DNA from 2 places in the Luteimonas sp. A649 genome. Region 1 is predicted to be linked to the other one. Evidence: riboswitches for the same ligand, from Rfam matches in the RefSeq annotation. Region 1 holds a riboswitch; the other holds the start of a gene.
What was found. Region 1 has a riboswitch for cobalamin ahead of ACW5E8_RS00550 (TonB-dependent receptor domain-containing protein). Riboswitches for the same ligand answer to the same signal wherever they lie in the genome.

Region 1 (4,413 bases):
CGGGTCAGGAACTGTACTGCCAGGATCAGCCGGCGCAGGCTCATGGCTGCGCCAGCTCGAGCACTTCGCCCCAGGGGCGGCCGTCGTCGCCGGTCTCGAGCCGCAGCCGCAGGCGCGTGCCGTAGTCGATGCGCAGCGCCCAGGCGGAGGCGAGCGGCAGGCCGCAGGCGAGCGTCAGCGCCATGCGCAGCGCGCCGCCGTGGCTGACAACCAGCTGCGGTCCGGGATCCGCGGACGCGAGCAGTGCTTGGAGTCCCCTGCCGATGCGCGCTTCGAACGCATCCCAGGCTTCGCCGTTGGGCGGCGGATTGGCGCGTGGATCGTGGTGGAACGCGGCCAGCGCGGCAGCCGGCAGGTCCATGCCCGCGCGGCCGTCCCAGTCGCCGAAGTCGAATTCCGCCCAACCAGCATCGCGCTGCACCGCCAGGCCCGCCGGCGCCGCGAGCGCCAGTGCGGTGTCGTGCGCGCGGCGCAGCGGCGAACTGGTCACGCGTGCCCAGGCGATGCCGGCATGGCGCCGGCACGGGGCGAGGATGGCACCGTCGCGCAGCGGCGGATCATGGCGCCCGTCCAGGTGCCCGCGGCGGCCGGTATCGGCGTGGCGCACCAGGTCGACGATCATGCCGGCGGCCTGTCGGCGACCGCGGCCTCGGCGAAGGTCGCCATGTCGTTGTGCAGCGCGCAGGCCAGGCGCAGCAGCGGCAGCGCCAGCGCCGCACCCGAGCCTTCGCCAAGGCGCAGGTCGAGCTGCAGCAGCGCCGACGCGTCCAAGGTGTCGAGTACGCGCTGGTGGCCGCGTTCGGCGGAGCGGTGCGAGAACAGCAGCCAGGCGCGCACGCCCGGATTGAGCCGCACCGCGGCCAGCGCAGCGACCGAAACGATGAAGCCGTCGACCAGCACCGGGATACCGCGCTGCGCCGCCGCCACCATCGCGCCGGCCAGCGCGCCGATCTCGAGGCCGCCGACGCGGCGCAGCGCTTCCAGCGCCGGCAGCGGCGCCGCCGCGATCGCCGCGCCGTGCAGCGCCAGCGCGCGCTCCACCACCGCCTGCTTGTGGGCCATGCGCGCGGCGTCGAGGCCGGTGCCTGCGCCGACCAGGTCGGCGACCGGCAGCGCGGCGAGCGCGCAGGCCAGCGCGCTCGCCGCCGTGGTGTTGCCGATCCCCATCTCGCCGGGCAACAGCAGGTCGGCGCCATCGGCCAGCGCCTCGTCGACCGCGCGGCGCCCGGCGTCGAGCGCATGCGCAAGCTCGCCGGCCGCCATCGCCGCCTCCACGCTCAGGTCGCGCGTGCCGCGGCAGGGCTTGTCGACGACGGCGCCGGGCAAGGGCGCTTCGGCCAGCGTGCCGACGTCGCGCAGGTGCAGCGGCAGGCCGAGCTCGCGCGCCAGCACCGCGATCGCGGCGCCACCAGCCGCGAAATTGGCGAGCATCTGCACCGTGACTTCGGCCGGATACGCGGAGACACCCTGCGCCACCACGCCGTGGTCGCCGGCGAACAGCAGCACCGGGGCACGCGACGCCGCGGGGCGGTCGCTGGCCTGCAGCGCCGCCAGTTCGATCGCCAGCGTTTCCAGCCGGCCGAGCGCGCCGGCAGGCTTGGTGAGCTGCTGCTGGCGCGCGCGCGCGCGGGCGCGGTGCGCCTCTGAAGGCAGCGCGCAGCGCTGCGTGAACCATGACTCCGTCATTTCGCCCCGATGTGCGTATTGCAGCCGCGCATTCTATCCGCCCGCCGCGGCCCGTCCTGCCCGCCCCGCACGCCGGATGCCTTTGGCGCGCCGTGGAGCGATGCCGTAGACTGCGCGCTCTTTCTGGTGACCGGCGGGGTTCTCCCCAACGGTTGAAACGGGAAGCCGGTGACCTTCCGCCCGCCGTCACGGCGTACGAGGCATTCCGGCGCTGCCCCCGCAACGGTAAGCGTGGAACACCCCGGCAAACCGCCACTGTGCACAGGCATGGGAAGGCGCCGGGGCTGGAGCAGCGACATCGCTCCGCCCGCGAGCCCGGAGACCGGCCTGGAAGACACACTGGTTGTGACGCGGAGGGCGTCGCGGCGGTAGCGCGCCGTGTCGTCCACGTCACCCTCCCGTCCCCGCTCCCTGCCCGCAACCCCACGACACAGTCGCGCGGGCGTGCGCGACGCATGGAGAACCCGATGAAGCCGCAGCACCAGTTCCTTTCCCTCGCAGTGGCGCTCGCCCTGTCCCCGGCCGCGATGGCCAGCGGTGCAATGCAGGCCACCGACCTGGACGAGGTCATCGTCACCGGCACCCGCACCGAAATACTGCTCGCCGACAGCCTGGTGCCGGCGCAGGTCATCGATCGCGACGAGATCGAGCGCAGCCAGGCGCGCGACCTGATCGAGCTGCTGCGCGGGCGCGCCGGCGTGGACATCGGCAACCAGGGCGGCCGCGGCAAGCTCAGCAGCGTGTTCCTGCGCGGCGCCGAGTCCGACCACGTGCTGGTGCTGATCGACGGCGTCAAGGTGGGCGCCGCCAGCTCCGGCATGGCGGCGTTCCAGGACTTTCCGGTCGCGCAGATCGAACGCATCGAGATCGTGCGTGGCCCGCGCTCGAGCCTGTATGGCTCGGAGGCGATCGGCGGCGTGATCCAGATCTTCACCCGCGGCGGCAGGGCCAGCGGCTTCACGCCGCAACTGTCGGTGAGCGGTGGCAGCAACAACAGCCGCGCCTTCAGCGGCGGCTTCGACTACGGCGGCGAGCGCGGCTGGGTCGCGGCACACGGCGGCTACCAGGAGACCGACGGCATCGACGCCTGCCGCGGCTCGGGCACGCTGTTCACCGGCTGCTTCACCGACGAGCCCGACGACGATGGCTACCGCAGCGCCTCGGTGACCATGCGCGGCGGCCTGCACGTCACCGATGCCCTGACGGTGGAAGGCAGCTTCCTCGATGCCAGCGGGGAGAACGAGTACGACGGCTCCTGGACCAACCGCTCGAAGACGCGGCAGCAGGTGACCGGCGCGCAGCTGCGTTACGCCCCCGAGGGTGGCCGCCTTGGCGTGACCGCGGCAGTGGGCCGCAGCAAGGACACGTCCGACGACTACCAGGGCGACACCTTCGTGAGCACCTTCGATACCCGCCGCGATACCGCCTCGGTGCAGGCCGACGTACAGCTGGCGCCGGCGCACCTGCTCAGCATGGGCGTCGACTACAGCAGCGATCGCGTCGATGGCACCACCGGCTTCATCGTGGACGAGCGCGACAACACCGGCGTGTTCCTCGCCTACGACGGCGGCACCGGCCGCCAGCGCTGGCAGGCCAGCGTGCGCCACGACGACAACGAGCAGTTCGGCGACCACGTGACCGGTGGCCTCGGCTGGGGCCTGGCGTTCGACAACGGCCTGCGTTTCAGCGCGACGCTCGGCACCGGCTTCAAGGCGCCGACCTTCAACGACCTGTACTACCCGGGTTCGGAAAGCCCCCTGCTGCAGCCCGAGGAGTCCACCAGCCTGAACCTGGGGGTGTCGCAGGCCACCGAACGCTTCAACTGGTCGTTCAACATCTACGAGAGCCGGATCGAAGACCTGATCGTGTTCACCTATGCGCCGCCGACCTGGCAAGGCGTGGGCGAGAACATCGACGAAGCCCGCATCCGCGGCGCCGAACTGACGTTCGGCACCTCGTTCGCCGGCTTCGACCTGTCGACCCAGCTCAGCCACGCCGATCCGCGCGACCGCAGCGGCGGCATCAACGACGACAACCTGCTCGCGCGCCGCGCGCGCACCACCGGCCGCATCGACCTTGACCGCGGCTTCGGCCCGCTGCGCGCCGGCATCACCGTGCAGGGCGCCGGCAGCCGCTACGACGATGCCGCCAACACCGTGCGCCTGGGCGGCTACGCCACCACCGACCTGCGCCTGGAGTACGCCTTCCACCGCGACTGGAGCCTGCTGGCGCGCGCCAGCAACGTCTTCGACCGCGACTACGAGACGGTGGGCTGGTACAACCAGCCGGGGCGGGAGTACGGGCTGACGTTGAGGTATCAGCCGGTGCGGTGAGGGGTTGCCCCCTACCCCCGAAGCGCCAACAACCCAGGCAAGTCGTCGAGCACCGCCACCGCTCCCGCGCGCTCCAGGTCGAAGCCGCGCGGATACCCGTGGCGCAGCAGGACCAGGTCCATGCCGGCGGCGTGCGCGGCGGCGGCATCGGCCTCGGAGTCCCCGACCATCAGGCATTCGTCCACGGTGCGGCCATGCTGTGCCGCCAGGTGCAGCAGCGGCATCGCGTGCGGCTTGCGCTCGGCAAGCGTGTCGCCGCCGACGATGCCGTCGAAGCGGTCGCCGATGCCCATCGCTTCGAGCAGCGGGCGCACGTAGCGTTCGGGCTTGTTGGTGCAGATCGCCATCGCCACGCCGTCGGCGTGCAGCGCGTCCAGCGTCTCCACGGTGCCGG
Region 2 (4,413 bases), 430 kb from region 1:
CGACATCAATCGCCTGGCGGGCTCCGAATTCATCGAGGAGAAGCAGTACCAGGGAGGTGCGTGATGCCGGACCTGATGACGGCCATCGCGATCCGGGGCGGCGCGGGTCCGGCGGACGCACTGCACGCGATAGGTCGGCAACCAGGTGGGCAGCGGAAGCGGACGCAAGGTCGCGACGGTGGCCGGTGCCGTGGCGGGCGGCGCCATCGGCCGCAACGTGGACTCGTTGAATCCCGGGACCGCCGGATGTCGCGGTGGTTCCCGGACCGGGACGTGGCGTCAGGATGCCTCGCCCACGTGATAGCCGTTGCGCCCCGCCTTCTTGGCCGCATACAGCGCCGCGTCCGCCGCTTCCATCAGCGTCGCGGCATCGGTGGGCCGCTGCGCGTAGGCGATGCCGATACTGGTGGTCACGATCAGCGGCGTGCCGCCAGCTTCGATGGTCGCGGCGGTGGATTCCAGCACCTTGCGCGCGATCGCCTCGGCCGCTCCGGCTTGCGCATCCTCGACCAGGATCGTGAACTCGTCGCCGCCCAGGCGCGCGACCAGGTCGGTCTCACGCACGCTGTCGCACAGGCGCCCGGCAAAGGCCTGCAGCACGGCGTCGCCGGCGGCATGGCCATGGCCGTCGTTGATGGCCTTGAAGTGGTCGATGTCCAGGCACAGCAGCGCGATCGGGGTGTCGTGGCGGTGCAGCCGCTTCAGCGCCAGCGCTAGGCGCTCGTCGAACTGGCGGCGGTTGGCCAGCTCGGTCAGGGTGTCGACGCGCGTCAGCCGCTCCAGCTCGCGCCGGCTCTCCTCGAGCGCCTGCTCGGCGGCCACGCGGCGGCTGATGTTGCGCGCGGTCAGCATGAGATCGTCCGCATCGCTGCCGTCGTCGGCGGGAATGCAGCGCGACACCGCTTCCACCCAGACGTAGTGGCCGTCCTTGTGCCGCACGCGGTAGATGTCGGTGCGCGGGTTGCCCGTGGCGAGCACGTCGGCCATCGCCTGCTGCTGGGTCGCGCGGTCGTCCGGGTGCACGCTGTCCCACCGCGAACCGAGCATCTCGTCCGGCGTCCATCCCAGCATCTCCAGCGCCGAGGGAGAGACATACAGCCGTTCACCGTCCCCCCGGATGCGGGAAATAACGTCATGCGAATGGTCGGCGAGCATGCGGTAGCGGCGCTCACTGTCGCCCAGGCGCATGGCAAGGCGCTTGCGTTCGGCCATGGCCAGGCAGACAGGGATGGTCATCACGCAGCCGCCAGCCAGGTAGAGCTGCAGGAGCGCGATCCTGCCGCCGTCCCCCAGGTCATGCTGCAGCCACAGCGGACCGTATCCCAGCGTGGTGGCGATGGCGGCGATCAGGGCCAACGCGATCACGCCCAGCGCCACGCCCGCGAACTGGTGGCGCATCGCGGCGAGCAGCAGGGCGGGATAGGTCAGGAACATCACCGGGTAGGCGCTGATGAACACCCCGATGCCCACCGCCACCAGCAAGGTCATGCTGGCCGCGAGCGACCAGCCCCGGCCGCGCGCAATGAACAGGCCCAGCCCTTCGCGCTGCACGACGAGGGTGGTGGTGGCCAGGATCACCATGCCCACGACGTGGGCGGCATACCAGCCTGCAAAGGACCGCACGAATGCCTGGCCGTGCATGGCGTATGCCACGCCCGCGGCCAGCAGTCCGGACAAGGCACAGGCCAGCAGCGTGGCTCCGGTCGCGATGCCGCCCAGGCGCACCCAGTCCCGCGGCTGGCGGATGTCCGGGACGCGGCTGCGCACGAATCCGGCCACCACCAGCACTTCCACGATGTTGCATGCCGCGATCGCGAACGCGTAGACGGGGGTATCGCCGGCGAGCATCCGGGCCGGCAGTTCGCACGCGAACGCGATCGCGATGTAGCCCGGCCACGTCGCGCTGCGCCTGGACAGCAGCCAGCCGGTGAGGATGCCGTTGCCGACCCAGATCGCGGCGAGTTCGCCGGGGCCGCGCGCGAACGTCAGCGAGAGCCAGGCCGTGGTGGCGATCAGGAGGGCCAGGACGGACCGGTCGGCCCAATAGGTCCGGGGCAATCGAAAGCGGTCGAACATGACGGTCTCGAGGTGGGGAACCGGCACTTTAGCCCAGGCAGTGCAAAGGCGAATGACCGCTGCGGTGCGGTGGGCGTCCGGCATTCGCTTCCGCGGCAGCCGGAATCTCCCCGACGTCTTGTCACAACATTTTGCGTTGACGGTTCCTTGGCGCCACGATATGTTGTGGTCGTCGGTTCGCGCGCCGCAGGGCGCGGGATGAAAAGGGAAGCCGGTGCGGTGGGGCGGAGAAACATCCAGTCCCACTCATTCCGGCGCTGCCCCGCAGCGGTAGGTGGAAACGAGGTCGCACTCGCACTGGAACGGTGGTTCCGGGAAGCGGCGACCGAGGCGCGGAGCCCAGCTCCCGGATCCACGAGCCCGAAGACCTGCCGACAGCCGCGCGCAAGCACATCGCGCGGTGCCGGCTGCGGAATCTCCGGGGGGAGATGGCTGGTGAAGCGCGCATGCGCCCGCGATTCGTTGTCGGATCGGGCGTGTCCGTTGCGACGCCGCTTGCCGACCCTGTGATGACGCCGCCCGCCTCCTGCCGCGGGACAGGTGGCCGTGCGTCCCTCATCCAGGAACACACATGGACAAGCACGACGGCATCGCCGCCGTTCCAGCCCCGGCTGCCTTCCCGCGCGACGGCGAAAGCGGATGCGTTGCCACATGGATCACCAAGGAAGCCGGCAACCGCCGCATGCCCTACGACCGCGCACGGCTCGTGCGCAGCATCGATCGCATCCACGCCGAGTTTCCGCAGCTCGATGTCGCCGACTACACGCGCAGCGTGTGCGGGTTCGTCGAACGCAAGGACGTGGTGGACGCGGACGACCTCGTCGACCACCTGGTGCGCGAAGCCGAAGCGCGCGTGGACGTGGCCGCGCCCGAGTGGGAGATGTTCGCCGCACGCCTGTACCTGCAGCGCCTGTACAAGCGCGCCAGTCGCAACCGCTTCTACGACGTCGGCGAACGCTACGGCTCCTACGTCGGACTCCAGGAAAGCCTGGCCGACCGCAACGTGTATTCCAACGACATCCTGCGCGCCTACTCCAAGGAGGAACTCGTTGAAGCCGGGAAGATGATCGATCCGGAGCGCGACAGGCTGTTCGCCTACAACGGCCTGTACCTGCTCGCCACCCGCTACCTGGCGACGGACACCAGCCGCGCGGTGTACGAACTGCCGCAGGAGCGGTGGCTGACGATCGCCCTGTACCTGATGCAGCGCGAAGCCCCGCGCGAGCGCCGCATGCAGCTGGTGGGCGAGGCTTACTGGGCGCTGTCCAACCTGTACATGACGGTCGCCACGCCGACGCTGCAGAACGCCGGCAAGACCGGGGGGCAGCTGTCGTCGTGCTTCATCGACACCGTCGACGATTCGCTGCAGGGCATCTACGACTCCAACACCGACATCGCCCGCGTGTCCAAGGGCGGAGGCGGCGTGGGCGCCTACATGGGCTACGTCCGCGCCTCGGGGGCGGCGATCCGCGGCGTGCCGAACTCTTCGGGTGGCGTGGTGCCGTGGATCAAGCAGCTCAACAACACCGCGGTCTCGGTCGACCAGCTCGGCCAGCGCAAGGGGGCGGTGGCGGTGTACCTGGACGTCTGGCACCGCGACATCGAGGCCTTCCTCGACCTGCGCCTCAACAACGGCGACCAGCGCCTGCGCGCACACGACGTGTTCACCTCGGTCTGCATCCCGGACATCTTCATGGAGGCGGTCGAGCGCCGCGGCGACTGGTACCTGTTCGATCCACATGAAGTGAAGCGGCTCAAGGGCTGGTACCTGCAGGACTTCTTCGACGAATCCCGCGGTGCGGGCAGCTTCCGCGAGAAGTACGCGGAGGTCGTGGGCGACGAACGCGTGAGCCGCAGGACGGTCAAGGCGATCGACATCTTCAAGCGGATCATGGTCAGCCAGCTGGAGACCGGCAACCCGTTCATGTTCTACAGGGACGAAGTGAACCGGAAGAACCCGAACAAGCACGCCGGCATGGTGTATTCGTCAAACCTGTGCACGGAGATCCTGCAGAACATGAGCCCGACGCGGCTCATGCAGGAGATCATCTCCGGCAACCAGATCGTGACCACGCGCCAGGCCGGCGATTTCGTGGTCTGCAACCTGTCGTCGATCAACCTCGGCCGCGCCGTCGTGCCACCGGACGGGCAGGGCGACCTCATCACCGACGTGCTCGAGCGCCTGGTGCCGATCCAGGTGCGGATGCTCGACAACGTCATCGACCTCAACCAGCTGCCGGTGCCGCAGGCCACGATCACCAACCAGAAGTACCGCGCCATCGGCCTGGGCACGTTCGGCTGGCACCACCTGCTGGCGCTGAAGGGCATCGAGTGGAA

Region 2: another riboswitch for cobalamin. It lies ahead of ACW5E8_RS02655 (ribonucleoside-diphosphate reductase subunit alpha); the one in region 1 lies ahead of ACW5E8_RS00550 (TonB-dependent receptor domain-containing protein).

What each region holds. Positions count from the first base shown of each region.
Region 1 is NZ_JBSVRQ010000001.1:114,731-119,143, reverse strand. Features, by position in the region: gene cobS (adenosylcobinamide-GDP ribazoletransferase) at 1-44, opposite strand, end outside; gene ACW5E8_RS00560 (histidine phosphatase family protein) at 41-622, opposite strand; gene cobT (nicotinate-nucleotide--dimethylbenzimidazole phosphoribosyltransferase) at 619-1,686, opposite strand; cobalamin riboswitch at 1,794-2,031, shown strand; gene ACW5E8_RS00550 (TonB-dependent receptor domain-containing protein) at 2,154-4,019, shown strand; gene gph (phosphoglycolate phosphatase) at 4,031-4,413, opposite strand, start outside.
Region 2 is NZ_JBSVRQ010000001.1:548,107-552,519, forward strand. Features, by position in the region: gene ACW5E8_RS02640 (DUF6165 family protein) at 1-64, shown strand, start outside; gene ACW5E8_RS02645 (hypothetical protein) at 146-301, shown strand; gene ACW5E8_RS02650 (diguanylate cyclase domain-containing protein) at 280-2,076, opposite strand; cobalamin riboswitch at 2,233-2,466, shown strand; gene ACW5E8_RS02655 (ribonucleoside-diphosphate reductase subunit alpha) at 2,648-4,413, shown strand, end outside.